DNA from 4 places in the Pseudoalteromonas sp. Isolate3 genome. Region 1 is predicted to be linked to each of the others. Evidence: predicted binding sites of a transcription regulator. Region 1 holds the regulator's gene; each other region holds the start of a gene.
What was found. Region 1 encodes FliA, which starts transcription of late flagellar genes. Its sites were predicted from a motif close to CTAAAGNTNNNNNNNNNNNNGCCGATA; they were not measured.

Region 1 (7,475 bases):
GCTATCAACGAGGTTTTATTGCCTCAAAATAGATCACTTAATTAAGCGAATTGGTATAAATTTGTAACTTGGAATAGTTATTGCAAATTCCGTGTAGTGTCAATTTTTTGAAATTGTTGAATTATGGAATTTAAAGCGGTATTACAACAACTTAACAGAGATAAAAAAGAATATGCTAAGGGTATCGGTACGCCGTTAATGGTACTTGCTGCGCTGGGTATGGTGATATTACCTCTGCCTCCGTTTCTTTTAGATATTCTTTTTTCGTTTAATATTGCTTTAGCACTCGTGGTGTTACTGGTTACGGTTTATACCATGAAGCCCCTTGAATTTGGTATGTTCCCGGCGGTTCTACTGATTGCAACTATCATGCGTTTAGCGCTGAATGTTGCCAGTACCCGTGTGGTATTGCTAGAAGGTCATAATGGTGGAGATGCAGCTGGTAAAGTTATCGAGGCCTTTGGCTCGGTTGTTATCGGCGGTAACTATGCTGTTGGTTTAGTGGTCTTCCTTATTTTAATCATTATTAACTTTGTGGTTATCACCAAAGGTGCTGGCCGTATTTCTGAAGTATCAGCTCGCTTTACTCTTGACGCAATGCCTGGTAAACAAATGGCGATTGATGCTGACTTAAACGCAGGTTTTATCAGTGCAGAGCAAGCCCGTGAACGCCGTGAAGAAGTCACCCGTGAAGCCGACTTCTATGGTTCAATGGATGGTGCTAGTAAGTTCGTAAAAGGCGATGCAATAGCAGGTATCGTCATTCTAGTGATCAATATCGTTGGTGGTTTATTCGTCGGTATGATCCAACATGACTTATCTTTCAGCCGTGCGATGGAAGTCTACACCTTGTTGACTATTGGTGATGGTCTTGTTGCACAGCTGCCTTCACTGTTACTTTCTATCGGTACTGCAATCGTTGTTACTCGTCAGAATGAGTCGCACAATATGGGTGACCAAGTTAAGACACAGCTAGGTAACGAAAAGTCACTTTATATTGCATCAGGTATTCTGATCATCATGGGTCTAGTACCAGGTATGCCGCACATCGCGTTTTTAAGCTTAGGTGCTTTACTTGGTTACCTTGCTTATTTCACACAACAACAAAAAGCCAAAGCAGAAGCTGAAAAAGCAGAGCAAGAAGCAAATGGTGGTGCGCCTGGTACTGGTGTTGCCAATAAACAAGAACAAAAAGAGCTTGGCTGGGATGACGTACAGCAAGTTGATGTTATTGGCTTAGAAGTGGGTTATCGCTTAATTCCACTTGTTGACCAATCTCAAGGTGGTGAACTGCTAAATCGTATTAAAGGTGTACGTAAGAAACTTTCTCAGGAGCTTGGTTTCTTAGTACCTCCTGTACATATTCGTGATAACTTAGAACTCGACCCTAATGCATACAGAATCACTATGATGGGTGTTTCAAGCGGTGAGGGTGAGCTTAAACATGGTGATGAGCTAGCGATTAATCCAGGCCAAGTATTTGGTCCAATCAAAGGGGTTGCCACAAAAGACCCTGCATTTGGATTAGATGCGGTTTGGATCAAACCTGACCAAAAAGATGAAGCACAATCACTTGGCTATACCGTCGTTGATTCAGCAACGGTAGTTGCAACTCATATTAGTCAGTTACTCACGAACAGTGCTGCTTTACTACTTGGTCATGAAGAAGTACAAAACTTATTAGATATGTTAGCGAAGAGTCATCCACGTCTTGTTGAAGGACTGGTTCCTGACGTATTACCACTTACTACTATCGTAAAAGTGCTACAAAACTTACTCAATGAAGGGGTGGCAATTCGCGATATGCGCTCGATTGTTCAAACCCTTGTTGAGTATGGTCCACGTAGCCAAGACCCTGATGTACTAACGGCTGCAGTGCGAATTTCACTTCGCAGACTTATCGTTCAAGACGCTGTTGGTATGTCTTCTGAGATCCCTGTCATTACCTTGGCGCCTGAGTTGGAACAGATGTTGCATCAGTCACTTCAGAATGCAGGTGACGAAGGTGCCGGAATAGAGCCAAGCCTTGCAGAGCGACTTCAACAATCATTGAATGAAGCGCATCAAAACCAAGAAATGGCCGGTGAACCTTCGATACTGTTAACGTCAGGAATGTTACGTACTGTGTTATCTCGCTTTGTTAAGTACACAATCCCAGGTTTAAGGGTGATGTCTTATCAAGAGGTACCAGACGAAAGACAGATTAAGATTGTCAGCTCAGTAGGCCAACAATAGGATAGTAAAGGGGTTGAACCATGAAAATTAAACGTTTTTTTGCTAAAGATATGCGCACTGCACTGAAAGAAGTGAAAGATGAGTTAGGTGTTGATGCGGTTATTATGTCGAACAAAAAGCTTGCTAACGGCGTTGAAATCGTTGCAGCTGTTGATTACGACAAAGCAGCCCCGAAAGCCGAAGCTAAACCTGCAGTGGCACAATCAGCACCTGCACCACAGCATAATTTTGTTAAGCCTGAGCCAATGCGTGCTAAACCTGAGCCGCAAGCGAAAGTTGCTGATAGCCTACAAGCGTTACTTGAGCGTCAAGCCCCACGCCCTCGTTCGCCAGAGCTGGCGTCAATGTTTAGTCAATCTGGTATTGATACGAGTGAACATTATCAACCAAAAGAACCAAGCTTTGAGCAGCAACAGCCTGAATATAAGCAAGCTCCTCGTTATCAGCAGCAAGCAGCACCTCGTGTACAAACTCAAGCTCATAGCCTAGGGTTTGATGACGATTTAGACGCAGGTTTTGATGATTTAGACTCACCCGCTGAGCATAAAAACTCAGCCCCAGCTAATCAATCAGAAATGACGACTATGCGCGAAGAAATGAATGCGATTCGTCAATTACTTGAACACCAAGTATCTGGATTAATGCAACAAGATATGGCGCGCCGTGATCCAACACGCGCTTGTATGATTGATCGTTTAGCTGGTATGGGGATTGAGCGTGATGTTGCTGAGCAAATGGCGTGTTTTATTCCTGATGATGTATCTCGCCAACAAGCATGGCAAGCGCTGCTGCAAATGGTTGAAAACCAAATGCATACAACTAACAACGAAATCCTACGCCAAGGTGGAGTTTTTGCACTAGTTGGTCCAACGGGCGTTGGTAAAACAACCACAGTTGCGAAATTAGCAGCACTTGGAGCACAAAAATATGGTGCTGATAAAGTTGCACTGATCACCACTGATACATACAGAATTGGTGCCTACGAACAATTGGCTACTTATGGTCGTATTATTGGTTGTGGCGTAAAGCAAGTAAAAGATGCGAATGAATTAGCTGAAGTGTTATACCATTTACGTAATAAGCGTCTAGTATTAATAGACACTGCGGGTATGAGCCAACGAGATTTACGCTTAACTGAACAATTAAACACCTTAATGCGTAATCAGCGTGTTGATATTCGTAGTTATTTAGTATTAAGTGCTACAGCGCAGATAAATGTGTTGCAAGAAACCGTAAGACACTTTAAAAAGGTTCACCTAAGTGGCTGTATCTTCACTAAATTGGATGAATCTTTAAGTTTAGGTGAGATTATTAGCATAGCGATTCAAAATCGTCTGCCAATAGGGTATCTTACTAACGGTCAGCGCGTTCCTGAGGATATTCGCGTAGCGAATGCTGAAAAACTAGTGAAAAAAGCTGAACAATTGTATTTAAAACGAGCAAAAGCACAACATTCAAGACGTCAAGCAGTAGCGTCGAACACAGTAGGGATGTATGATTAACACAGTATTAGATCAAGCAAGCGGCCTGCGCAAAATGAATCAAAATAATAATAGTGGCGTTAAAGTTATCGCTGTTACTGGCGGTAAAGGTGGAGTGGGTAAAACCAACGTCTCACTCAACACCGCAATCGCATTAGGCCAGCAAGGAAATCGTGTATTAGTATTAGATGCCGATTTAGGTTTGGCAAACTGTGACGTGATGCTTGGCCTTCGTGTTGAACGTAACTTATCTCATGTTTTGTCGGGCGAGTGTGAGCTTGATGAAATTCTCGTCGAAGGCCCTGCAGGAATCAAAATTGTACCAGCAACGTCTGGTTCTCAAAGTATGGTTGAATTATCGCCATCTGAGCATGCAGGTCTTATACGTGCATTTAGCGAGTTAAACACTGAGTTTGATATTTTAATTGTTGATACCGCCGCAGGTATTTCAGACATGGTATTAAGCTTTTCTCGTGCAGCCCAAGACGTTGTTGTAGTTGTATGTGATGAACCCACCTCAATTACTGATGCTTACGCACTTATAAAAGTACTTAGCCGTGAGCATGGCGTATATAAATTTAAAATTGTTGCCAATATGGTGCGCAGTTTGCGTGAAGGGCAAGAATTATTTGCTAAACTTTCAAAAGTAACGGATCGTTTTTTAGATGTTTCGATGGAGTTAGTAGCAACCATTCCTTATGACGAGAACATGCGTAAGTCTACGCGCCGTCAAAAAGTAATCGTTGAATTATTCCCGAATTCACCAGCAGCGGTGGCGTTTAAAACATTAGCAACAAAAGCAGTTAAATGGCCGATCCCTAATCAACCGTCTGGCCATTTAGAATTTTTTATTGAAAAACTAGTAAACGGCTAACTATGACAACATCGGTGAATAAAGCGATGGGATATCAATCAGCACAAAATTTAAATGCGATTGTTGAAAAACATGCCTCTTTAGTGAAAAAAGTGGCGTGCCATCTAATTGCTCGTTTACCTGCCAGTGTGCAACTCGATGATTTAATTCAATCAGGCATGATAGGCCTGATTGAAGCGTCAAAAAACTTTGATGCTAGCAAAGGTGCTAGTTTTGAAACCTTCGCAGGTATTCGTATTCGTGGTGCTATGCTGGATGAAATTCGCCGAGGTGACTGGGCTCCACGTTCAGTTCACCGAAATGCCCGCCTAGTGGCAGAAACCATTGCCGAATTAGAGAGCACGTTAAATCGTGAACCAAAAGACACTGAAGTAGCTGAAAAACTTGATATTACACTGGATGAGTACCATCATATTCTACATGATGTAAATTCTAGTAAAGTATTAGGTATTGAAGACTTAGGCGTGGATGAAGATGTCATCACACCAGTAGGTCAGGATTTAGGACTAGACAAACCGTTTAATAACGTTAAAAATGAGCGGTTTAACCAGTCTCTATTAACGGCTATCCAATCGTTACCAGAAAGAGATGCTCTCGTTTTGTCTTTGTACTACAACGACGAAATGAACTTAAAAGAAATAGGACACATACTCGATGTTAGCGAGTCGCGTGTGAGTCAAATACATGGTCAGGCGATGATTAAGCTCAAAGCAAAAATCAATGACTGGATTAATTAGTAGTAAGTAAATAAAGGTTCAAACCTCACCGGAGGATGTTTTGGATAAAAACATGAAAATTCTTGTTGTTGATGATTTTTCTACAATGAGACGTATCATTAAAAATCTATTAAGGGATTTAGGTTTTACCAATGTGCAGGAAGCTGACGACGGTTCAACAGCATTGCCAATGCTACAAAATCAAGAATTTGATTTTGTTGTAACAGATTGGAACATGCCTGGTATGCAAGGTATTGATTTGTTACGCGCAATTCGTGCTGATGATAGCCTTAAGCATATTCCTGTGTTAATGGTGACAGCTGAAGCGAAAAAAGAACAAATTGTTGCTGCTGCTCAAGCAGGTGTTAATGGCTATATCGTTAAACCATTCACTGCTGCGACACTTAAAACCAAATTGGAAAAAGTGTTTGAACGTTTAGGTTAATCTAAGGGGAGAGGCTTATGTCAGCACTTGCTGCGCCTCAAATAAGTTTAGAGCAAGCTCGTCAACTTGTTGAGTATCTTGAAAATGGTGAACAAGAAAAAGCTGATAAGCTAATTCTTGATGCTGCGTCAAAAGAGCAATCAGAGTTGTTTGCTGAAGTCGGTAAATTGACGCGTCAACTTCATGAAGCGTTAAAAAACTTTGACCTAGATACTCGTCTCGCTGATTTAACTACCGACGCTATCCCAGATGCTAAGCAGCGCTTAAATTATGTTATGGAAATGACAGAAAGTGCCGCCAATAAAACTATGGATGCAGTTGAAGCAAGTTTACCGATAGCGCAACAACTTGCTGATGAAATTGCTGCAATTAAGCCTACTTGGGATCGTTTAATGAACCGAGAAATTGAACTCGGTGAATTTAAATCGTTATGTCATAGCCTAGATAAGTTCATGAATAACTCGCACACAAAAACCGATGAGCTTCAAGGCTTGATGACCAATGTGCTGATGGCGCAGGATTATCAAGATTTAACTGGACAAGTTATTCGTCGTGTCATTGAACTAGTGCGAGAAGTAGAAGACAGTTTAATTAATCTCTTAACTGTGTTTGGCAGTCAAGAAGATGGTCATCAACAACAAGAAAAACAGGCCATAGAAAAAGCACCTGCACCAAGTGACACACTAGCAGGTCCTGAAGGGCCGATTATTGATAAAGAGTCTCGCGATGATGTTGTTTCAGGACAAGATGAAGTCGATGATCTATTATCAAGTCTGGGCTTCTAAGAGGAGAGTAGCTGCATGAGCTTTGAAGTCGATGAAGATATATTACAGGATTTCCTTGTTGAAGCAGGAGAAATCTTAGAGCTATTGTCGGAGCAATTAGTTGAGCTTGAAAACAACCCAGAAGACAAAGATCTATTAAACGCCATTTTTAGGGGCTTCCACACTGTTAAAGGTGGTGCAGGTTTCTTAAGTATGACTGAACTTGTTGATGCTTGTCATGGCGCAGAGAATGTTTTCGATTTATTACGCCAAGGTGTACGCACTGTTACGCCTGAGCTAATGGACGTAATATTACAAGCCCTTGATACTATTAATGAAATGTTCGCCACGATTCAAAATCGCGAACAACCAGAGCCTGCAGATCCAGCCCTATTAGAAGTCCTTCATAAATTAAGTCAGCCGCCTACTGCAGAAGAGCTTGCAGGTGAAGATTTATCTGTAGCAGAGGACGTTGCAGTTGCACCTGAAGAACCAGCAGTTGAAGAGGTTGTTGTTGATACGCCTGAAGTCACAGCAGATACAGCAACAGACAACATCGATGAAGATGACCCATTTGCGTTCGATATGTTATTTGATGGCGGCGGTCTTGCTGATAGCAGCGCTGAGTCTCAAAATATTGACGAAATCACTGAAGATGAATTCGAAAGCCTGTTAGATGAGCTGCATGGAAAAGGCCAAGGACCAGCAGCATCTGCTCCTGAGTCAAATAGCAGTGACAGTGATGATATTACCGATGATGAATTTGATAGTTTATTAGATGAATTGCACGGTGTTGGTAATTTTGGGGAAGTAAAACAAGATAATACTGCCAAGCCTGAAGCTACAAGTTCTATTGAGCCAGCCTCTGCCACCCCAACTGAGGAGGCAGCAAGCAGCGATTCAGACGATGAAATTAGTGATGATGAGTTTGAGGCACTTCTTGACGAGTTACATGGCAAA
Region 2 (7,475 bases), on a different contig from region 1:
CTATGTTCTTGATGAGCAAAACTTTGGCTTAATTGGTACCAGTAAAGGGGCTTATTACTTTACCGACCGAGGTATTGAGAAAATTGGCGACCAAACTAGTTTAGAAAGTGCTTACGTCACCAGTATTTTAAATATTGAAGGGGTGGGGATATTAATAGGCTCACTTAACGATGGTCTATTTTATCGCAGTACCAAAGGTCAGTGGCGTCAGTTAGATGCGACCGATGGTCTACCGTATGGGTCTATTTTTAGTCTCGTTTACGATAAGCAGTTAAAGCGTATTTGGGTAAGTACCATGAAAGGCGTATATCGCATGCCGGTAGAGCAGTTTGGTACTGACATTGAGAGCTTAAAAGTAGAACAAGTGATCTCATCGTTTGACCGTCAGCTCGATGGTAAAGCTAGTCAATGTTGTGCCGGTCTTGGCCATGATGCTGTGGCAGATACAGGTAACTCTATTTGGTACCCAAGCCTACAAGGTGTTGTTGAAATTCCAAAGAGTGTTGAGCTCTTTGGTGTGCAAGCTCTGAAACCTCGTATTGAAAGCCTGATCACGCCGCTTCGTCATTTAAGTACGGCAACCTTAGGTAATAAACCTGAGCTGCAAATTGATGAGCGTGATGTGACATTAAAATATACTGCGATTGATTATTATGCCCCTTCAAGTATTGAGTTCCGTTACCGCTTAAGTGGCTTGGACAGTGACTGGCGTTATGCTAATACTCGTCGTGAGGCAATTTATACCAACTTACCGCCGGGTTCTTTTTTATTCCAGCTTGAAGCAAAACGCCGTGGTGAAGATTGGCAAAAAGCACGTCGTACTGAGTATAGTTTTGTGGTGCCGCGTCGCTTTGACGAGACTATCTATTTCAGACTTTTGATCACCAGCAGCTTTATTTTATTGTTTTATCTTGTGTTCTGGGTATTTAGAGCGCAAGAGAAACGTAAACAATTAGCTCTTGAGAGCTTAGTAACAGAACGAACTGTTGAGCTTCGTGAAGCCAACGATAAGCTTAATCAAGTAAATTCACAGCTTAAGTTAGTTAGCCATTCTGATGAGCTTACTGGATTACGTAGCCGCCGTTTCTTGTTTGATCAACTACCAAAAGATATCGAGCACTTCCAGCGAAACTCGCAGTCATTACAAGCGCAGGGCAAATCATTGGTATTGTTGATCATTAACTTTGATAACTTTAGCCGAATTAATGATGCTTATGGGCCACTTGCAGGCGATAGCTGTTTACAGCAAATGGCAACCTTACTTAATAGCCGTACACAAGGTTCTGACTATGTCGCACGTTGGAGTGGTGATGAGTTTTTACTCTTACTACGTGATTTCAAACGTACAGCGATAGACAATTATGTTGCTGATTTATGTGAAGCGATTGCAGCAAATCCATTTAGATTACCAAATGGTGAGTCAACCACCATTACTGCGTCGATTGGCTGGTCTTTCTACCCATTACCTTTATTGGGTGGACAAGTTATTGGTTGGGAAACTTCAGTCAATCTTGCTGATATCGCATTACATCAAGTTAAAAAGCGTGGTGGTGATGGTGTTGCAAACATTACCTTTGATGAGCAATTAGATGCCTTTGAGTTCGAGCAAAGCAATAATGTTGATCAGCAGCTCAGTGCATTACAAGCTAATGGCTTAGCCGATATAAAAATTTGGATGCGATAGAGTTTCCATTGGTATTATACCAACCCGCAATAATACTTAATCATTTTGAGGGATTAAACCTGTCGCTAACTGCGTTAAAAATTTCTCATTTAGAACAACTAAATAACGAAATTTTTGCCTTGTTATCAACGAGGTTTAATTGCCTCAAAATAGACTACTTAATTAATCGGATTGGTATTAAAAAAGGAGCTTTAAAGCTCCTTTTTTGTGAATGCTGTTTGGCTTAAGCCATGAACTCTTTGATGCTAGCTAAGATGCCATTAGCATCTAAGCCCATTTCGGCGTGCATTTCATCTTGCGTGCCATGCTTAATGAATTCATCTGGAATACCTAAGTTTAAGATAGACACGTTAGCCTTAATTGCAGCTAGGTGCTCATTCACAGCAGAACCTGCACCGCCCGCAATGGCGTTGTCTTCTAAGGTAACAATCACATCATGGCTAGCTAGTAATTCGCTAATAGCATCAGTATCAAGAGGCTTAATAAAGCGCATATCAATCACTGTTGCGTTAAGTTCATCGGCGACTACTTTGGCGTTCTCTAATAGCGTACCAAACGACAAGATTGCCAATTTGCTACCTAGCTTGATGCTACGCGCTTTACCAATTTCAATCGCGCTCATTGTCGATTCAACGTCACAATTACCCGCACTACCTCGAGGGTAACGAACAGCAACAGGTTGATTGCATTGGTAACCTGTATACAACATTTGGCGGCACTCATTAGTATCGCTTGGTGCCATGATAATCATGTTAGGAATACAGCGCATAAAGCTCAAGTCATAGGCTCCTTGGTGAGTTTCACCATCTGCACCTACAATTCCTGCACGGTCAATAGCAAATAAAACAGGTAAGTTTTGTAATGCCACATCGTGGATAAGTTGGTCGTAAGCGCGTTGCAAAAAACTTGAATAAATAGCAACAACAGGTTTTAAGCCTTCACAGGCAAGGCCAGCTGCAAGCGTTACAGCATGTTGTTCAGCAATAGCTACATCAAAGTATTGCGCAGGGTACTCTTTAGAAAAGCGCACCATGCCAGAACCTTCACGCATCGCTGGGGTAATTGCCATCAGCTTGTCGTCTTGTGCTGCCATATCGCATAACCAGTCACCAAATACATTAGAAAATGTAGCCGCGCCAGGTTTTGATTTTGGTAATTTAGACATGCTAGGATCAAATTTTGGTACGCCATGGTAGCCAATTGGATCCGCTTCAGCAGGTTTATAACCTTTACCTTTTTGTGTTTTGATATGCAGTAATTGCGGACCTTTAAGGTTACGCATGTTACGTAAGGTATCGACCAACATATTAACATCATGACCATCGATTGGGCCGATGTAATTTAGGCCTAACTCTTCAAAGAAAGTACCTGGAATGACCATACCTTTTAAATGTTCTTCCATTCGGCTGGCAAGCTCTTTCACAGGTGGTAAGCCTGAAAGAAGTTTTTTGCTACCTTCACGAATATTGGTGTAGAAGCTACCAGACAAAATACGTGCAAAGTGATTGTTTAGTGCACCCACGTTTTCAGAGATCGACATTTCATTATCATTTAAGATAATTAGCACATTAGGGTTTACATCACCCATGTGGTTCATCGCTTCAAATGCCATACCTGCAGTAATCGCACCATCTCCAATAACAGCAACTGTTTTACGATCTTTACCTTCTTTTTCAGCAGCGATGGCCATACCTAGTGCAGCCGAAATTGAAGTGCTCGAATGACCTACACTGAAGGTGTCGTAAGGGCTTTCTTCACGGAATGGGAAAGGGTGTAAGCCGTCTTTTTGACGAATAGTATGCATTTGGTCACGACGACCAGTTAAGATTTTGTGTGGGTATGCTTGATGACCCACGTCCCATACTAAACGATCTTCAGGCGTGTTATAAACATAATGAAGCGCAACCGTTAGTTCAACAGTGCCTAAACCTGATGCTAAATGACCACTACTTTGCGAAACTGAGTTAAGTAGGTATTCGCGTAACTCTTTACTAAACGCAGGTAACTTGTCTTGCGCTAAATCACGCAGTTGTGCTGGTTCGTCAACCAAACTTAATAATGGATACTTGCTACTATCAAGTGTCATGATTTTATATACATCCTTCGCTAACCAGAGTGCATTATAGCCCATTGCTGCTCTGATTTTTTAGTTATTTTGTCTTTCTTTTTTAGGCATTAATAATTACGTTCAACGATATAGCTAGCAAGGCTTGCCAGTTCGCTGGTGTCGTAATCAATTGCCTCAAGAGCTTGATGAGCTTGAGCTAGTAAGTCTTGTGCTTTTTGCTTTGCACCTGCCATTCCCAATAAAGCAGGGTAAGTTGCTTTATTGGCGGCAATATCTGAACCTTGTGGCTTACCTAATGTTTCAGTATCAGCTTCTACATCTAGGATATCGTCTTGTACCTGAAAAGCCAGACCTATTGCTTGGCCGAATAAGTTCAACTGCTTTAGAGTATGTTCATCGCAGCTATTAGCACTTAATGCACCAAGTGTAATTGCACAGTTTAGTAAGGCGCCCGTTTTTAACTGATGAATACGCGCTAGCTGAGACACGCTAATTTCTTTATCAGTCGCTTCTATATCCAGTGCCTGTCCACCTACCATACCTTCAATACCTGAGGCTTTGCTTAACGAGGCTATCATTTTTACCTGCTGGCTCGCAGGAACTGAAAATCGGTGGTTGGCGATTAAATCAAATGCCAGTGTTTGTAATGCATCACCTGCGAGTATTGCTTGCGCTTCACCATAGACAATATGACAGGTGGGACGACCACGTCTTAAGTCATCGTCATCCATTGCAGGTAGGTCATCATGGACTAATGAGTAGCTATGAATACATTCAATGGCAGCAGCAAGAATATCGAGATCGGCCTTGTTAGCACCCATCATTCGGCCCGTCGCATATACAAGGTAAGGACGTAAGCGCTTACCACCATTTAAAACACCATAATGAGTAGCTTCTTTAATGTTCTTTTCGGTATTAAGTGGCTGTGCGAAATAGCGATTTAAATGTGCCTCAACGTCTTCTCGAGCGCGTTGTAATTGTTCTTTTAGTTGCACTTAATTAGTCCAAGTTTGAATCAAAATTGCTAAGAGGAGCTTGGCTATCGTTACCCATTAAGATGGCAACTTTTTGTTCGGCTTGTTGCAACTTACCAGATGAAGCATTCGCCAGCGCAATACCACGTTCAAATTGTTTTAGTGATTGTTCTAAAGACAATTCACCTTGCTCCATTTGTGCAACTATTTGAGATAATTCATCCAGCGCTTCTTCAAAGCTTAAGTTTTCTGGTTTCTTTGTTGCCATTGTGGCCTCGATAGCTGTTAGAAAGTGAGGCCAATTTTAGGGGGAATGCTAAACTAGGTCAAAGAATGATGTGTTTTTTTACGCATAATCCATTTTCAATATGTTATTTTTACGCTTTTACATACAGCTTAAACTTGTAGCTTAAAAATCTTACATTAAAATATAATTAATTCATTTAATGATTTAAGTATTTCAATTGCTTGCCGATAAGCAGTTAATAATAAAAATTTGATGCCTGAGGGTGTCGTGTAATTGTTCCTCTGGAGGGGTATGTGGATTTAGCAACCATAATAGGTATTCTTGGTGCCATAGGCTTAATTGCTATGTCGATGGTGTTAAGTAGTGACGGCCAAGTTGCAATGTTTTACAACACGCCTTCGGTGGTCATTGTATTTGGTGGTTCGATTTTTATCGTGTTATCGAATTTCACCATGGGGCAATTTTTGGGCATAGGTAAAGTGGCTGCTAAAGCCTTTATGTTCAAAATCGAATCTCCAGAAGAATTAATTGAAAAAGCAGTAGAATTAGCTGACTCAGCACGTAAAGGTGGTTTTCTAGCATTAGAAGAAGCCGAAATCCCCAACGGTTTTATGCGTAAAGGGGTGGATATGTTAGTGGATGGTCATGATGCTGATGTTGTTCGTGCCACGCTGCAAAAAGATATTTCTCTCACCGCTAATCGTCATGAACTTGGCGCAGGCTTATTCAAGTCACTTGCTGATATTGCCCCTGCGATGGGTATGATCGGTACGCTAATAGGTCTGGTTGCTATGCTATCAAACATGGATGACCCGAAAGCAATCGGCCCTGCGATGGCGGTTGCACTTTTAACAACATTATATGGTGCTTTCTTAGCAAACGTTGTAGCAATTCCTATTCAGGTAAAGCTAGAACTACGTAAAGATGAAGAAGCTCTTAACCAACGCTTAATTCTCGATGCAGTACTAGGTATTCAAGATGGCCAAAATCCGAAAGTCATTGAAGGTATATTGAAAAATTACCTAGCTGAATCAAAACGTAAAGTTGATACCGAGGAGTAGGGCATGTCCGATCAAGAGTGCAAATGTCCACCACCAGGTTTACCAGCCTGGATGGGAACCTTCGCAGATTTAATGTCATTATTAATGTGCTTCTTTGTACTCTTACTTGCTTTCTCGGAAATGGATGTACTGAAGTTTAAGCAAATTGCTGGTTCAATGAAGTTTGCATTTGGTGTGCAAAACAAAATTGAAGTAAAAGATATTCCAAAAGGGACCTCGGTAATAGCAATGGAGTTTACCCCTGGTAAACCTGAACCTACCCCTATCGAAACGATTCAACAACAAACTGTAGAAATGACTCAGCAAATGCTTGAGTTTCAAGCTGGTGATGAAAGCTCTGCCGGTGGTCGTCAAGAGCAACGTGGTAATAAGCGTGGTGGTGAATCGCAAAGCACGGCTCAGCAACAAGCATTGGAGCAGTCAATTTCTGCGGCTGACCAAGAACAGACTAATGAGCTTGTGAAGAAAATTGCCCAGCAGCTTGAACAGCAAATTATGGATGGTGCGATTGAACTTGAGTCATTAGGTCAACAAATTATTATTCGCATCCGTGAGAATGGCTCATTCCCATCTGGCAGCGCCTTTTTACAGCCTAAGTTTAAGCCTATTATTCGTGATATTGCGACACTATTAAAAGATGTGCCGGGTGAAATAACCGTGTCAGGACATACTGACGACTTCCAAGTATCAAATGAGCTTTATACTAATAATTGGGATTTATCTTCAAAACGTGCAGTTGCCGTTGCAAGCGAAATGGAAAAAGCCCCTGGTTTTGATAAATCTCGTATGATGGTTGTAGGTCACGCAGAAACTAGGCCTCTTGTACCGAATGTGACTGATGAAGATCGCAAGCGGAATCGTCGTGTCGAAATATCTATCATGCAAGGTAAAGCTCACGAATCTGACCCTATTGATGTAAGACAATAAATCAATTAAAGTGAAACTTCATTAACACATGTAATGGAGTATAAAAATGAAAAAAGTTGATAAGTACAGCTATATGCCAGGTAATGGCGGCGGTGGCGATGACAATGATGATGGTAAAACGCAAGGTGAGTAACTTTGCCTCATTGGATTGATTCTGTCATTGTGACATTAGATCATAGCTGGGTGTTCATTCTGAGCCCGGCTATTTTTGTATTTTATCTTCGTAAAGATTGGCCCGCACTTTACTTTGCTGTTATCACGGCAGCCTTCTTCTTGTTCGGAACTCTTATTTATTCTGCTCTAAAAGCATTTGATGATATTTATGTGTGGCGCTATGTTGTGTGGGCTTTTAATGATATTGCTTGGATGGCTTTAATTGCCTACTTGGGGATTAAAGACAAAGTCTATTTATGGCAAAGTGCTTTAGGGCAACTGGTCGTTATAATGGCTCCCATATTACAGTTGTTTCGTTTAGTCGATCGTCATCTTTGGGACTTATCGTACAGCACCTATA
Region 3 (7,475 bases), on a different contig from region 1:
GAATAAATAAACATTTTTAAACCCAAAGTTCAGAAAAAATGATAATGCTGTATTTGCTACAAGCGGGTTACAATATGGAATATATGGTAACATTTTCTCATTTTTAACTAACATTAAGGAATTTATTAAGTCACTGCCAGCTTCATTGCCCTTAAGTGCAAGACCGGTCCATTTGTATAAGTCATTTGTAGCTGGATGAACCATATTAACTGCTAGTAAATTTACCTTTTGATAAACTTCTTTAGGTAATGAATCTTCAACAATTTTATAATTTGCATAAGGTCTTTCGACTAAAACATGAAAGTCTGCCTGAACACCAACCTTCTCTAACGAAGCTAATGCCGAACCTGCAGCTACCACAATCCCCTTATTTTGATTGTCTATCAAGTAATCTATCGCCTCATCGAGAGAAGGACCATTACCAACCACAAAAACAGGTAATTCTAATAAAGGCTCAGGTAAACGCTTCTTATTTGTTAAGAAGCTTTGATCTTTCTCTAAATGCGAAATTGAATGGGCTAACCCCGTGATTGCATCATTAAAAAAGCCATGCCCCATTTGAAATCGAAAATACTCCCTACCCCAATCTGATATTAGCTCATTTATTTTGCTATCTGGTGTATGCTGAAAACAAAAACTTCTTACTGCAGAGAAGGCACCAACTTCTTCTACAAGATGTTCAAGATCATTAATAAAGTTATTCTTATCAACTCCTAAATGAAAAAATAAACAATTGCCTTGTTTATCTATTTTTTCAATAAGTTGATACCAATCAGTACAAAATAAACTTGCATAAAACTGCTCAAAATCGGGCTCTATCAAAAACAAATAATCAAACGTAGTCTCTTTAAGCAACTCAGTTACATGATAACCCAGCCCAATACCAAAAATGATACCTGAAGGAAATGTATCTGGTAATTTGGTTAGTTTACTTTTTTGATAATCTCGAACTTTTCTCATATGACGGCCAAGCTTTGCCATATAACTGGAATGAAGGCGGGTATCCACTTCATTATCAGGGTAACCTGTGTAATCTGTTAGACTAAATGCTGGATTGTGAGTTTGCTTTTGTACCTGCTCCTTGGCCTGCTTGATTGGATCTTGAGAGTATAAAGGAGTTGAAAAGCCATTCGGCACAAAATTACCGTGTCCAGACTTCGTCACATGAATACAAAAATCTTCTTTTAATTCATAGTTTGAAAGAGCTTCGACTATTTCTGGGTAATACTTTTGTAAACAAACCCAATTTTTCTCAAAACGCTCATTCGCTTCTAGCGCAAATTGCTGCTCTCTTAATTCATGTGCTTGAACTTCTGTAAGTTTTTCTTGTAGCTCATCTATTTGTGACTTGATATCATATGGAGAGGTCATGTAGTACCTACTTGATTTGATTGTATAAACCAACTTTCTTTTTATTTTTTATTAATTTACTTATATCTTGTCTTTTTTGTGACTGTAACTTTATAAGTTTGTTGGTAATTTCATTAACTCTGTTTTGAATATTTTCTAATACAGGATACTGATTAACGCAGATTTTTTCAGAGTTGGAGAAAGTTTTTTCCAGCGATGATTGAAAAGAGTTTAATTCTTTTGACGTTTCATCGAATTCATTAGCTTCTAATTGCTCTTCAATTTTTTCAATTTGAAGTAAAAGTTCATTAAGCTTAGCTTGCATGGGCGCTATTTTCAGCAAAAGTTTGATTACGGATTTCGGCAGGTATAGCATCCCATGCAGATTTTATTTCTTTCAGTAAGTTAGACACTTCAGAAACGATTTCAGGATCATTTTTAATACTTGCATCTAATAAACGGTCTATCATATATGAGTATAAAGCATATAAGTTTTCTGTCACTTCACCACCCACCTCAAAGTCTAAACACCCTCGAAGAGCCTCCAGGATTGCAGATGCTTTTGATAAATGCTCACTTTTAGCTTCTAAATGCTTTTTCTCAATAGCTACTTTTGATAGCACCATTTTTTCTAATGCACCCGCCATCAACATTTGAATAATCTCATAACGGTCTGCACCAGCAACTCGTGTTTTGAGGGCCTCTTTTTGATAATTTTTAACTTTTGCGTTGTACATATAATTCACCCATTAATTTATCAATTTAAAACTTTCTTCAACTTTATTTAGACTTTGTAAAACCAGGTAAACTTGATAACTGTGCACTTAAGTAAGTTTGAGTCGATTGCATTTGCGCTAACAGCACGTCTAAGCCAGCATATTGCTGACGAAGCCTTGCTTCTAACTCTTCCATTCTATATTCATGGTTTATAACGTCATCTTCTAAGTCATCAAGTTGAGAATTTAAATTAGTTTCTCGTTGGTTCATGATTCCTTTAGAGTCTAAGTAATTGTCAAAAAGTGATTCTAACTGTTTTGCTATCCCATTTTCACCAGCAAAAGCCTTGCCAATATCATCATAGTTTTCATCCATAGCTTCATTTAAACTACGGACTAAGCTAGACTTTTCTAGGTATCCCTCTTTGTCAACTCCTAGGCCAATATCAAAAATACTCGAAAAAGGACCTGCGTCAGTAAGGGGGGTTGAGAGTGCATTGATTAGTTGTGAATCAAATGAGCGTATAGTCGAATCAGCATTCAAAGGTTTACCAACACGAGTTTGCAAGCCAATTTGACCTATTAGATTATTATAGTTCGCGATAAACTCATCAACTAGCTTGGTAACACTTTCAGTGTCTACATCCACAGATAACTTTGCCGTTTCACCGTCAACACTTTGTCGCTTTGCAACAATTGTCATGTCTTGTACAGCATCTTTAAAAGTATTGGTATCATTAACAATTGAAATACCATCCACTTTAATTTCTGCACTTTTAGCTTCATCACCTGCTGCAATTGCAATCCCGCCTGCAGTCACACCATCGTTAGCAAGTGTTGATACATTATCAAGTTCCGCAGTATCGTTGGTAATAACTAAATCATTACCTGTACCTGATACATTTGATGTAAGGACTAACTTTGATTCTGTCCCCGTGTTAATGATATTCGCTGTAACACCAAAGTTATCATCTGAATCATTAATCGCATCACGTAAGTCAGCAAGCGTTGCTCCCGCATCCAGAGATAAGTCAAAGCTTTTATCACCCGCGGCGAAAGACAAAGTACCACCAGAAGCTGTAACAACATCATCTGTTGAGGTAAATAGCCCAGCATTAGATGTCGCCCGACTACCCTGCGCAAGTTCAACCACTTCAATATTGAAGTCCCCTGGTGAAATATCAGATGTTGGTGTTACTGATATCAGATCGCCATCATCACTAGTCGGTTGCTTAATATTCGCAATACGCTTGTTAAAATTATCAATATCAGCAAGCTTTTCGATAGTATCCTGAAGCTTTGACATAGCTGATTTAACTTCACCCAACGAAGAGAGTTCAACCTGCAAGGACTCTTCTTTTTCTGCAAAAGCTTGTAGTTTAGGGGTATTCTCAGCTGATAGTGTCGCACTGATTATGCTTTCTAGATCAAGTCCAGAGCCAACCCCTGCTGATGTAATTAATGCCATTGTAATACTCCTAAATACTAAACTTTATGCAGTTCTATCGAACAACAAACCTTTATTGGTTAATTTATCGGCAAACTCTTCTAAAGCTTTAGCCACTTCACGAAATTCTTCTGTTGGGATCTCCCGAATAACTTCATCGTTTTCTCTATCAAGAACTTTTATAATAGGTGGTTCCCCTTTTTCATCAAATTCAAAAATTAAATTTGTTGATGTAACTGGGATATAGCTATTAAGCTTGTCTAAATTTTGTTTTACTTCGGCAATAAGATCTTTTTTGTCTTTTTGCTCCGCTTTGGTTGCCATCTTAATATCGACAGCTTCCCTTCTAGCAATTTCTGTGCCTTTACTTGCTTTAATGTCATCTATTTCGGCTTTTAAATTTACAGAATTACTGCCACTAGTAAGGTTCTCATTAGACCTTTGTGTTGAATTAAGATCTATCATCGTAACACCTCAAAATTTTCACTCTTAAAGAGTATAAGCCACTTCAGTAAAAAATACCTATGTCCAAAGTGGCTTATAAATCAAGTATATTAACCAAGTAGCGACAGAGCTACCTGAGGACGTTGATTTGCTTGACTTAAAATTGATTGGCTAGCTTGTTGTAAGATTTGCATCTTAGTTAAGTTCGCTGTTTCTTGCGCGAAGTCTGTATCTTGGATACGTGATTTCGCAGCACTTAGGTTTTCAGCAATATTCGATTGGTTACGAATTGTTGATTGAAACCTGTTCTGTACTGCACCAAGCTCAGCACGTTTTTTATCAACTACAGCGATTAGTGAATCCATACCCGCAAACACTTTTTGTGCATTAGCTTGTGACGAAACACTTATACTATCAGCCTTAAATACGTCCGCAAAGGCAATTGACGATGCGGCAGCATTAGTCAATGAACTTATTCCAGCAGCTATATCGCCGTAGCCTTTTTCTGTCAAAGCACTCGCAATGCCTGCAATACCTGACAATGTAAAACCATTATTAGCTGCAATCGAATAACCACTGCCATCAGCCTGTGTTGTATCTGTCCCAACGTCTTTCATACTAAAGCCAATGGTTTGTACTGCATCTGAACCTACTTGGAATTTTGCATCGTAAGTGCCATCCAGAAGACTCTGACCACCAAAAGTGGTATCTTTGGCTACACGATTTACTTCCTTAGAAAGCGACTGAATCTCTTCTTGAAGAGCTAAACGGTCTTCATCTGTATTTGAGCCGTTTGATGCTTGTTGTGCAAGTGTGCGAATACGTTGGAACATAGACGTTACTTCGTCAAGCGCACCTTCAGCTGTTTGTGCAAGTGAAATACCATCGTTTGCATTTCGATTGCCTTGATTTAAACCATTAACTTGACTTGTTAAACGGTTAGCAATTTGCATACCGGCCGCATCGTCTTTCGCACTGTTAATGCGTAAACCTGATGAAAGGCGTTGAAACGATGTATCGAGTGAATTGCCAGATTTCATTAACTGGCGCTGTGCGTTCAAAGAACTCACATTAGTGTTTACATATAAAGCCATATTAGCCTCCGCTTTATCATTTTATAGTTAAACAGCGGGATACCCCTACCCTGCTATCTAACCGACATAGAGTCCTAGAAAGATAGTTCTCTAACTCGTTTATCGTCTGATAAAGCGAAAGCTTTAGCTTTATTTGTAAATTTTTTGACTAATTTTTAAATTTTAGCCTTGTAACAAGCTTAGAGCCGCTTGAGGTCGTTGATTTGCTTGACCTAAAATTGTTTGGCTTGCTTGTTGTAAAATTTGATTTTTAGTCAATTGAGCTGTTTCAGCTGCAAAGTCAGCATCTTTAATACGTGATTTTGCAGCGCTTAAGTTTTCAGAAATATTCGCTTGGTTACGAATAGTTGATTGGAAACGATTTTGTACCGCACCTAATTCAGCGCGCTTTTTATCAACTATAGCGATTAACGAGTCCATGCCTGCAAATACTTTTTGTGCATTAGCTTGTGATGAAACGCTGATACTATCAGCCTTAAATACATCTGCAAAAGTAATTGACGATGCATCAGCTCCAGTCATTGAACTTATTCCTGCAGCTAAATCACCGTAGCCTTTATCAGTCAAAGCACTCGCAATGCCTGCAATACCTGACAATGTAAATCCATTATTTGCTGCAATCGAATAACCACTGCCATCAGCTTGTGTTGTATCTGTACCCACATCCTTCATACTGAAGCCAATAGTTTGTACTGCATCCGCACCAACTTGAAAACTAGCAGAGTAAGTCCCATCTAGTAAATTCTGACCACCAAACGTTGTGTCTGAAGCTATACGATTGACTTCCTCTGAAAGCTGACGAATCTCTTCTTGAATTGCTAAGCGATCTTCATCCGTATTCGACCCATTCGCGGCTTGTTGTGATAAAGTTCTAATACGCTGAAAACTTGAGGTAATTTCATCAAGCGCACCTTCAGCAGTTTGCGCAAGTGAAATACCGTCATTGGCATTTCGGTTACCCTGATTTAGACCAAGAATTTGTGATTGCAAGCGGTCAGAAATTTGTAAACCGGCAGCATCATCAGCCGCGCTGTTAATACGTAGGCCTGATGAAAGACGCTTAAACGAGGTATCTAAATCACCACTGGTTCTATCTAGTTGTCTTTGTGCGTTTAGTGCACTCACGTTAGTATTTACATATAAAGCCATAATTTACTCTCTTCTTATCTGTCAAAGTAAAGCCACTTTTTAAAAGTGAACTTGACAAAGTGACCCTTACAACGGCAATTCTAAGTCGCCTAGGGCAAAAAACTGCCACTTTGCTGATTAGTTGATTAACTTAAAAGAATTAGAGCAATTAATAGGCCAACTATTAACTAAACACTTAAGAATGAGAAAAGGCTCCTAATAGGAGCCTTGGAAGAGATAAGTTTAAGAGTGGGTTCTTTTTCACAAACTATGGCATAATTTGTGCTTCACATTTTATGTTCTTACAAATGTTAGAACACTACTGTCAGGATTTTGAGCGCCTCCGCTTTACAATCCTATCTTAGCGCCTTTGTTAATACCCCATTAGACAAAGGCGCTTTTCTTTTAAGTCAAAGTTTTGACTTCACTTTAACTCAACCCCCCAACTATTAACCTAGTAAGCTTAATGCAGCTTGAGGACGTTGGTTAGCTTGACTCAAGATTGTTTGGCTAGCTTGTTGTAAGATTTGCATCTTAGTTAAGTTCGCTGTCTCTTGCGCAAAATCAGTATCTTTGATTCGAGACTGAGCTGCACTTAAGTTCTCTGAAATATTCGATTGGTTACGAATTGTTGATTGAAAACGGTTTTGTACTGCACCAAGCTCAGCACGTTTTTTATCAACTACAGCGATTAGTGAATCCATACCCGCAAACACTTTTTGTGCATTAGCTTGTGACGAAACACTTATACTATCAGCCTTAAATACGTCCGCAAAGGCAATTGACGATGCGGCAGCATTAGTCAATGAACTTATTCCAGCAGCTATATCGCCGTAGCCTTTATCAGTCAAAGCACTCGCAATGCCTGCAATACCTGACAATGTAAATCCATTATTTGCTGCAATCGAATAACCACTGCCATCAGCTTGTGTTGTATCTGTACCCACATCCTTCATACTGAAGCCAATCGTTTGTACTGCATCAGCACCGACTTGGAATTCAGCATCATAGGTTCCATCCAATAAATTCTGACCACCGAAAGTCGTATCTTTGGCTACACGGTTTACTTCTTTTGAAAGCGATTGAATTTCTTCTTGAATCGCTAGGCGGTCTTCATCAGTGTTTGAACCATTAGCAGCTTGTTGTGCAAGAGTACGAATACGTTGGAACATTGATGTTACTTCATCTAATGCACCCTCAGCAGTTTGCGCTAGCGAGATACCATCATTCGCGTTACGGTTGCCTTGATTTAAGCCGTTAATTTGCGATGTTAAACGGTCAGAAATTTGTAGACCA
Region 4 (7,475 bases), on a different contig from region 1:
TTATTAATTGGTGCTTTAGTCATTGCTGCGCTTTCATCAACGTCAAGTGAGGAGGCCGAAGTAAAAACAAAAACTCTTTATGTTGGCAACCTACCTTATCGTGCTAATGAAGGTGTTGTTCGTGCTTTATTTGAAGAACAAGGCAAAGTTTTCAACGTACGCTTACTAAAAGATAAAAACACAGGTAAACGTCGTGGCTTTGGATTTGTGGAAATGGCTGAAGCAGATGCTGAAAACGCAATCAATCAATTAAATGATAGCGAATTCCAACAGCGTACTTTAAAAGTACGTGAAGCAAAACAAAAACAAGAGAACGAGACTAATAGCTTCCGTGAGGGATCTGATCAGTCAGCGTAATCAGCTCAACGTTTAATTGCGAGTGGCAAATAGGAGCCGTTGCATAAAAGTGCAGCGGCTTTTTTTTATCTCCGGTTACTGTGTATCCCCGAAGTTCAATTAAACTTTTAACGCGATTAGCAATCGCTTTGCCTGAATCTATAAGTAAGATCCGTTGTTTATAATAGTCATTAATCGCATTTGCTAATAATGGAAAGTGTGTACAGCCAAGTACCAATACATCTATATCTTCTGCGATAGCTAGACCACACAATTCTTTTTCAAGTTTTTCTTTATTGAGTGTCTGCGTATGAAACAGTGTTTCTGCTATTTCCACCAGCTCAGTTGAACCATATAAACTGACTTGAGTGCCTTGGCTATAAGTACTAATTAAGTTTGCAGTATAGTGGCTCTTGGTCGTCGATGGCGTTGCCAACAAACCAATATGTTTGCTATTGCTTAAAGCGCTTGCTGGCTTTATCGCAGGCACAACACCAACTACTTCTATATTTGTATACGGGCGAATAGTTTCTAATGCAGATGTAGAGGCGGTGTTACACGCAATTACTAGGATATCTACGTGTAATTTTTCTATTTCGATAAACTGTAGTAGCGCAAAAAGGCGGGTTATGATCGTTTGCTGGCTTTGCGCGCCATATGGCAATAAAGCATTATCCATAAAATAGCTATAATCAGCATCTGGGATCAGTGCTTGGATCTGCTCAAGTACGGTTGTCCCACCTATACCAGAATCAAACACCATTATATGAACTGACAAACTGCTTACCTCGGATCATCAAAGGCCAGCAGTTTGCCATGCAGCTATGTAAAAATAAAGAAAGGGTTAAGCTTCTTCAGTTGCCGAACGTAGTTTATTCATTTGTTCAAACATTGCTTTGGTATAATCCACCAGCTTGCTTACTTCTTCTTTATCTTGGTTTAACCATTGTAAGATACCAGCAAGTTCATTTTGCAAACCTAACTCACCCGCTTTATTGAACGCTTGTTTCAAATCGTCATTAAATGGCGCTATTTTATCAGCGACTTCTTTTTCAGGGGATGGTTTATATTCTTCATACCCTTTTATAGCAGCAACTGTTTTTGTTTGTTTCAGATCCATGGTAAAGCCAACGAGTTGCTCGTTACCTAAGTTCAACTCTTTAGCTTGTTCAAAGGCATCTTCTAATGAACCAGAGAAGAATGTTTCGCTAACACTCTGCAAGTCTTCCATCAATTCATTGATAGCTTGCTGCTCTTGCTCATTTAAATCACCATTGACTGTCATCGAGAATGATAAGTCTCGTGATTGAGAAGATTCACTGACAAACGCTTCGTTATCGCCATTTTTGCTATAGCCGCTTGCTGACTTACTTTCGTATGCATCAGCAAAGCTAATACTCACTTCATCACCTTCAGCAGTAGTGAAAGTGTATTCTGCATTATTACTTAAACTAACGTATTGGGCCTGGCTTACTGAAACCGAATTTGGTTTAGGATTGAACAAGTCTTCTTCTAATTCATCAATACCTTTATAGATACCTTCTTTAGACTTTTCGATACCCTCTTCGATGTCATCATTAAGAATACCTGACCCTTTTAGCTCATCATAAGCATCGTCGATGCCCATTTGTACACCTTTTCGTGCATCACCAAGCATACCTTTGAGCTTTTCATCATCAGCACCATCTGCTTTTGCTTTGCGAAGCGCACCGCCAACAAAGTCGAGAACGTTTTTAACGATCTCTTCAAAGTCGAACAGTGGTTTATCTTTTTTCTCTTCGGCTTTAGGTAAACCTAGTGCCTCAGCAAGTTTATCATCAAGAACTTTAGCAGCCAGCTCTCGGCCTCGTTGCTGGTAACTATCTTGACGATTTTGAATAGTAGGCTGCTGCAATGCCTGTTTGCCATTGTATTTATTCACATTTGTATTAGGCATATAGCCTAGGTTGCCAATTTTCATGATCCGACTCCATGTTATGGTTAACTCATTATCGGCCAAAAACCACAGAACTTAAGTTTTTTGTATAAAAAAACGACACTAAAATAAATAACAAAACTAGACAAATCCTCAGCGCTCCCTACAATAGCGCCGTTATAAAGCTAAGAGATAAAAGGTAATCAGCCATGGCGGTTATAAAAATTGATACAACTCAATATGATGCACAATTGAGTGAGAAAGAGCAGCGCATCACCTCACAGTTTCGACGTTTTGGGGTCGAAAAATTAGAAGTGTTTGGCTCTGACCCTATTCATTACCGCCAACGTGCAGAGTTTCGTGTCTGGCATGAAGGTGAAGACCTTTTTCACATCATGTTTGATCAGCAAACTAAAGAAAAGATCCGTGTTGACGAGTTTGACCCTGCAGCGCCTTTAGTGGGTGAAGTCATGCAAGCCATGATCGAAAACTTAAAAGACAATGAAGTTCTGCGTCGCAAGCTGTTTCAAATCGATTATCTTTCAAGCTTAAGTGGCGAGATTCTAGTTAGTTTGTTATACCACAAACAATTAGATGAGCAGTGGCTACTAGCTATTAAAGAGCTTAAAGCAAAACTTAGCACACAGTTTAAAATTGATTTTATTGGCCGTGCTCGCAAGCAAAAAGAAGTGATTGGTAATGATTTCGTTATTGAGCGTTTAAACGTAAACGGTAAAGAGCTTATCTATCAACAAGTCGAAAATAGCTTTACTCAACCTAATGCGAAAGTGAACATCAAGATGCTAGAGTGGGCACAAGCGCTTTGCCAACCACTTAGCAATGACTTACTGGAGTTATATTGCGGGAATGGTAATTTCTCCATTGCTCTTGCAGATTCATTCGACCGCGTATTAGCGACTGAGATTTCAAAATCATCGGTTTACTCTGCACAATACAATATCGCGCAGAACAAGGTTGAAAACTTAGATATCATTCGTATGTCGAGTGAAGAGTTCACTCAAGCAATGAAAGGCGAGCGCACTTTCTCTCGTTTGGATGGCATTGATCTGAAAAGCTATAACTGCCAAACAATCTTGGTGGACCCACCACGTGCTGGCATGGATACACTGACTTGTGACCTAGTTGCGAACTACGACAATATTATTTATATCTCGTGTAATCCAGATACCCTAGAGCGTGACCTTGACCACTTATGCAAAACCCATGCAGTAAAGCGTTTTGCTATTTTCGATCAATTCCCTTACACCCACCACATCGAATCAGGTGTGTTTTTACAGCGTAAATAAAATTAGTCTGTCAGCGCTTTAAATAGTGCTGGCAACTGCTGCTCACTAAACACTTCTATATTGTTGTCAGTTAACAGCTTTGCAGTTAACCCCATCCCTGAAATTTTCCTTCCAGAATGACTACCATCGTAAATCGTATTGCGACCACATGACGGGCTTGATTCTTTTAACAAGGCATAACGAATACCTTGCTTTTGGCAAAGTTTAAGAGCTTGTTCTGCACCATAAGCAAATTGCACTGTGACATCTTGCGCATCTTTGGTGAGTACTCTTCCCAATTTAATTTCTGCTGGCGGCCTTGGTGTAGGTAAGCCACCAGCTACTTCGGGGCAGAATACAACTAGCCTTCCCTGCTGTTTTAGAGTTTCTAAGCCAGGATGAAGTAAGTTTTGCGATTGCCCGTCATAACGAACAGGGTTTCCTAACAAACAGCTTGAAACTAGTATTTTTTGCATTTGCTTTACCAATAAAAAAAGCTCCGCGTGCGGAGCTTTAATTTTAATTAAACTAAACTTATTTATCAGCTAGGTAATTAATTAAGTCTGCCATGCTCTTTGCATCGCTAATACCTGAATCCGCACCTATAATCACGCGATATTTACCATTAACAATAAAAGTTGGAACGCCTTTTAAAGCACCTTTTTGTTGGTAGTATTCTTGGTCGCGTTTCATTTTAGACGCCATAGTACGTACAGAGAAGCTGTTGTAGTACTTATCAAAATCTTCAGCCGATACACCTTGTGAAACGAAGATGTCTTTCATATCAGCTAGTTCGTTAATACGTGCACGCTTACCGTGAATATGATTAAACACAGCGGCTACTAACGCGTCTTTCTGTGGTAACACATTAGCCGTCGCATAACCTTGCGCTAAGATGGTTTGAATCTCTGGGTCACGAGGACCTGAAAAATCAACATGACTCTTTTTGAACTTTACGCCCTCTTTAAGAAGTGTTTTAAGCTCTTTCACTACTGGCTCGAAGTTATTACAGTGTGGGCAGTAGAATGAGAAGAACTCTTTTACTTCAGGCTTTTTAGAAGCGCGTGCATCAATCGTTTCATAATGCTTACCTTCTTCATATTGAGCAGCTGAGGCATTTGCCGCTAAACCTAGCGTGGCAGCCATTAATACAGCTTTTACTAACTTGATCATTACTTCTTTACTCCAAAATTATTGTTTTAATAAGAATTCGACTAACTCATCAAGCATCTGCTGGCTTTTGATGGTATTTAAATTGATTTTATATTTATCATTTACGATAAAAGTAGGCACACCTGTTAACGCACCCATGTCAGAATATTTTTGCTGTTTATCTTGCATCGCTTTTTCAGCACTAATCACTGGCATGCTTGCAATTTCAGCATCAAACACATCGTTGCTAATACCATTGGTCGCAAGTAATGCTTTAACGTCTTTCATGTCTTTAAGTAAAGCGCGTTGTCTGTGGATGCTATTAAAAATTTGGTCAGCAACTTGCTCTGCTTTGCCATGTTGCTTAGCAATTAAGTAGGCATAGCTTAAATTACTTTGTGTTTGCTTAGATACACCACCTAAAAAGTTAACATGGCTTTTTACAAACTCGGTACCTTCAGGAAGACTTGCAGTTAATGCTTTTGCTACAGGCTCAAACTGAAAACAGTGTGGGCAATAAAACGAAAAGAACTCGGTTACTTGCGGTGTTGCACTTTTCTCAACTTTTAAAACTTCATATTGATTACCTGCTTCAAAATCAGCAGCAAGGGCTGCAAAAGGTAAACATAAAATGAGTAGACTTAACTTTAATTTTTTAAACATTATTTTCTCGTCTTTATTAGCTTTTAAAAATTTATGGTAATAATTTTAATGGTGCTTCCTGTAGCGCTGCAAGCTGTTCTTTTAACGCTAGTATTTGCTGCTCCCAGTATTTGTCTTCAGCAAACCATGAAAAGTTCCGTGGGAATGCTGGATCATCCCATCTTTTTGCCAACCACCCCATGTAATGCACCATTCTCATCGCTCTGAGTGGTTCTATCAGTTTTAATTGGCTGTGATCGAAGTCACAAAATTCTTCATAGGCAGCCACTAAAGTGTCTAACTGTAACAGTTGGTTGTTACGATCGCCACTGAGCATCATCCAAAGGTCCTGAATGGCAGGTCCTTGTCGGCTGTCATCCAAATCAACGAACATCAATGCATCACCAGACCACAATATATTACCAGCATGGCAGTCACCGTGCAGGCGGATAGTTTCAACATTTTTATACTGTTGTGTGGTTTCTTTGATTACCAAATCTAAAATTGTATAGAAAGCGTTCTCTAATGTCATTGGCACCAAGTTACTTGCCTGTAACTGAACTTTAGCTGTCTGAAGATATTCTTCGCAACTGATCACAGGCCTATGTTCAAATGGCTTTGCTTTTGCTACCTGGTGCATTCGACCAATTAAACGGCCAAGCACATCGAGTTGATCTAAATTATCAACTTCAAAAATGCGGCCACCCACACTAGGGAATAACGTAAACAAATAGCCATTATGCTCAAACAAGCTTTGCCCTTCGATAATAACAGGCGCAACAACCGGCACTTCGGCCTCAGCAAGTTCAAATGCAAACGCATGCTCTTCTAAGATTTGCGCCTTACTCCAGCGTTCTGGTCGGTAAAACTTAACAACATATCGTTGGCCATCTTCTGCTTTAAATTGATAAACACGGTTCTCGTAGCTATTTAATGCCAGCAGTCCTGATTCAGCATAGACACCGATACTTTCAACTGCATCTAAAATTGAATCGGGTGTAAGGTCAACAAAACTAAATTTACTCATAATGTCTCATCATATAAAAAAAGCGGGAAAATCCCGCTTTTTATTCATTTACTCAGTGTACTTAATTATCGTGCCTTAAAGAAGTTACTCGGCTGTGAAATCTGCACATCAGGCTCACCATCGACAGAAAGTATAAACTCAAACTTTGTCATTGGCTTTTTCAAATCATAAGGGTCAACAACCAATGACAGTGGTACATTGTATGATTCACCAGAAGGCACAGTGAATGTTTGTTTGCCTATGTACTCAAAGTTATCAAGCCCTTCGACACGAATATTAAATGTCTGCTCATGTTGCGCTTTATTGATAACCTTTAATGTATAGGTATTTTCAACTAAACCATTAAAGTCAACACGGTATAACTGATTACGGTCACGAATAATATCTAAGTCCATAGGTTTACGCATTGCAATGTTCGCCACCAGCGCGCCAGTTAGCAGCACTAAGATGACGAGATAGCCAATTAACTTAGGACGAAGTGCATGGGTTTTGTTATCTGGTGTTTCTAAATTACGCTCTGTGGTATAGGAAATAAGTCCGCGAGGGTAATTCATTTTATCCATCACCCCATCACATGCATCGATACACGCACCACAATTTATACATTCGTATTGTAAACCATTACGAATATCGATCCCCGTCGGGCAAACCTGAACACACAAGTTACAGTCAATACAGTCACCTAAACCAAGTTCTTTTGGATCTTGTTTGCGTGAACGTGGACCACGGCTCTCACCACGCGCTTCATCATAGCTTACTGTGAAGGTATCTTTATCGAACATAGCTGATTGAAAGCGAGAGTATGGGCAAATGTGTAAACACATAATTTCGCGCATCCAACCCGCGTTACCATAGGTACACACCGCAAATACGGCTAAGCAAATATATGAATATGCTGTTGCATCAAGAGTAAACAGATCAGGTAATAGTTGGCGGATAGGCGTAAAATAACCAACAAAGGTAAATGCGGTATAAAGTGAGAATAACCACCAACTTCCGTGTTTAGCACTTTTTCGCCAAAACTTATCAAAATCCATCGGGCGTTGATCAAGTTTCTTACGCTGATTAGCGCTACCTTCAAACTTTTCTTCAAACCAAATGAAAATAAAGGTCCAAA

Region 2: pomA (flagellar motor protein PomA) is a predicted target of FliA. The motif match lies at 5,177-5,203, and genes of this name have one in related genera.
Region 3: L1D46_RS09765 (flagellin) is a predicted target of FliA. The motif match lies at 5,152-5,178, and genes of this name have one in related genera.
Region 4: L1D46_RS12085 (DUF5610 domain-containing protein) is a predicted target of FliA. The motif match lies at 2,326-2,352, and genes of this name have one in related genera.

Annotation. Positions count from the first base shown of each region.
Region 1 covers NZ_JAKEVN010000014.1:24,415-31,889, reverse strand. Annotated here, with positions in the region: gene flhA (flagellar biosynthesis protein FlhA) at 124-2,235, shown strand; gene flhF (flagellar biosynthesis protein FlhF) at 2,256-3,737, shown strand; gene L1D46_RS05095 (MinD/ParA family protein) at 3,730-4,590, shown strand; gene L1D46_RS05090 (RNA polymerase sigma factor FliA) at 4,617-5,327, shown strand; gene cheY (chemotaxis response regulator CheY) at 5,368-5,751, shown strand; gene L1D46_RS05080 (protein phosphatase CheZ) at 5,769-6,536, shown strand; gene L1D46_RS05075 (chemotaxis protein CheA) at 6,552-7,475, shown strand, end outside.
Region 2 covers NZ_JAKEVN010000076.1:4,770-12,244, reverse strand. Annotated here, with positions in the region: gene L1D46_RS14210 (ligand-binding sensor domain-containing diguanylate cyclase) at 1-1,684, shown strand, start outside; gene dxs (1-deoxy-D-xylulose-5-phosphate synthase) at 1,908-3,770, opposite strand; gene ispA ((2E,6E)-farnesyl diphosphate synthase) at 3,860-4,747, opposite strand; gene xseB (exodeoxyribonuclease VII small subunit) at 4,752-4,994, opposite strand; gene pomA (flagellar motor protein PomA) at 5,267-6,034, shown strand; gene L1D46_RS14185 (flagellar motor protein MotB) at 6,038-6,961, shown strand; gene L1D46_RS14180 (hypothetical protein) at 7,097-7,475, shown strand, end outside.
Region 3 covers NZ_JAKEVN010000038.1:25,647-33,121, forward strand. Annotated here, with positions in the region: gene L1D46_RS09740 (6-hydroxymethylpterin diphosphokinase MptE-like protein) at 1-1,371, opposite strand, end outside; gene L1D46_RS09745 (hypothetical protein) at 1,379-1,675, opposite strand; gene fliS (flagellar export chaperone FliS) at 1,665-2,087, opposite strand; gene fliD (flagellar filament capping protein FliD) at 2,131-3,534, opposite strand; gene L1D46_RS09760 (flagellar protein FlaG) at 3,559-3,978, opposite strand; gene L1D46_RS09765 (flagellin) at 4,068-5,051, opposite strand; gene L1D46_RS09770 (flagellin) at 5,214-6,200, opposite strand; gene L1D46_RS09775 (flagellin) at 6,629-7,475, opposite strand, start outside.
Region 4 covers NZ_JAKEVN010000055.1:17,604-25,078, reverse strand. Annotated here, with positions in the region: gene L1D46_RS12095 (RNA-binding protein) at 1-357, shown strand, start outside; gene murI (glutamate racemase) at 320-1,114, opposite strand; gene L1D46_RS12085 (DUF5610 domain-containing protein) at 1,181-2,296, opposite strand; gene trmA (tRNA (uridine(54)-C5)-methyltransferase TrmA) at 2,461-3,558, shown strand; gene L1D46_RS12075 (DUF523 domain-containing protein) at 3,561-4,013, opposite strand; gene L1D46_RS12070 (thiol:disulfide interchange protein DsbA/DsbL) at 4,072-4,710, opposite strand; gene L1D46_RS12065 (thiol:disulfide interchange protein DsbA/DsbL) at 4,729-5,352, opposite strand; gene L1D46_RS12060 (serine/threonine protein kinase) at 5,384-6,358, opposite strand; gene ccoG (cytochrome c oxidase accessory protein CcoG) at 6,424-7,475, opposite strand, start outside.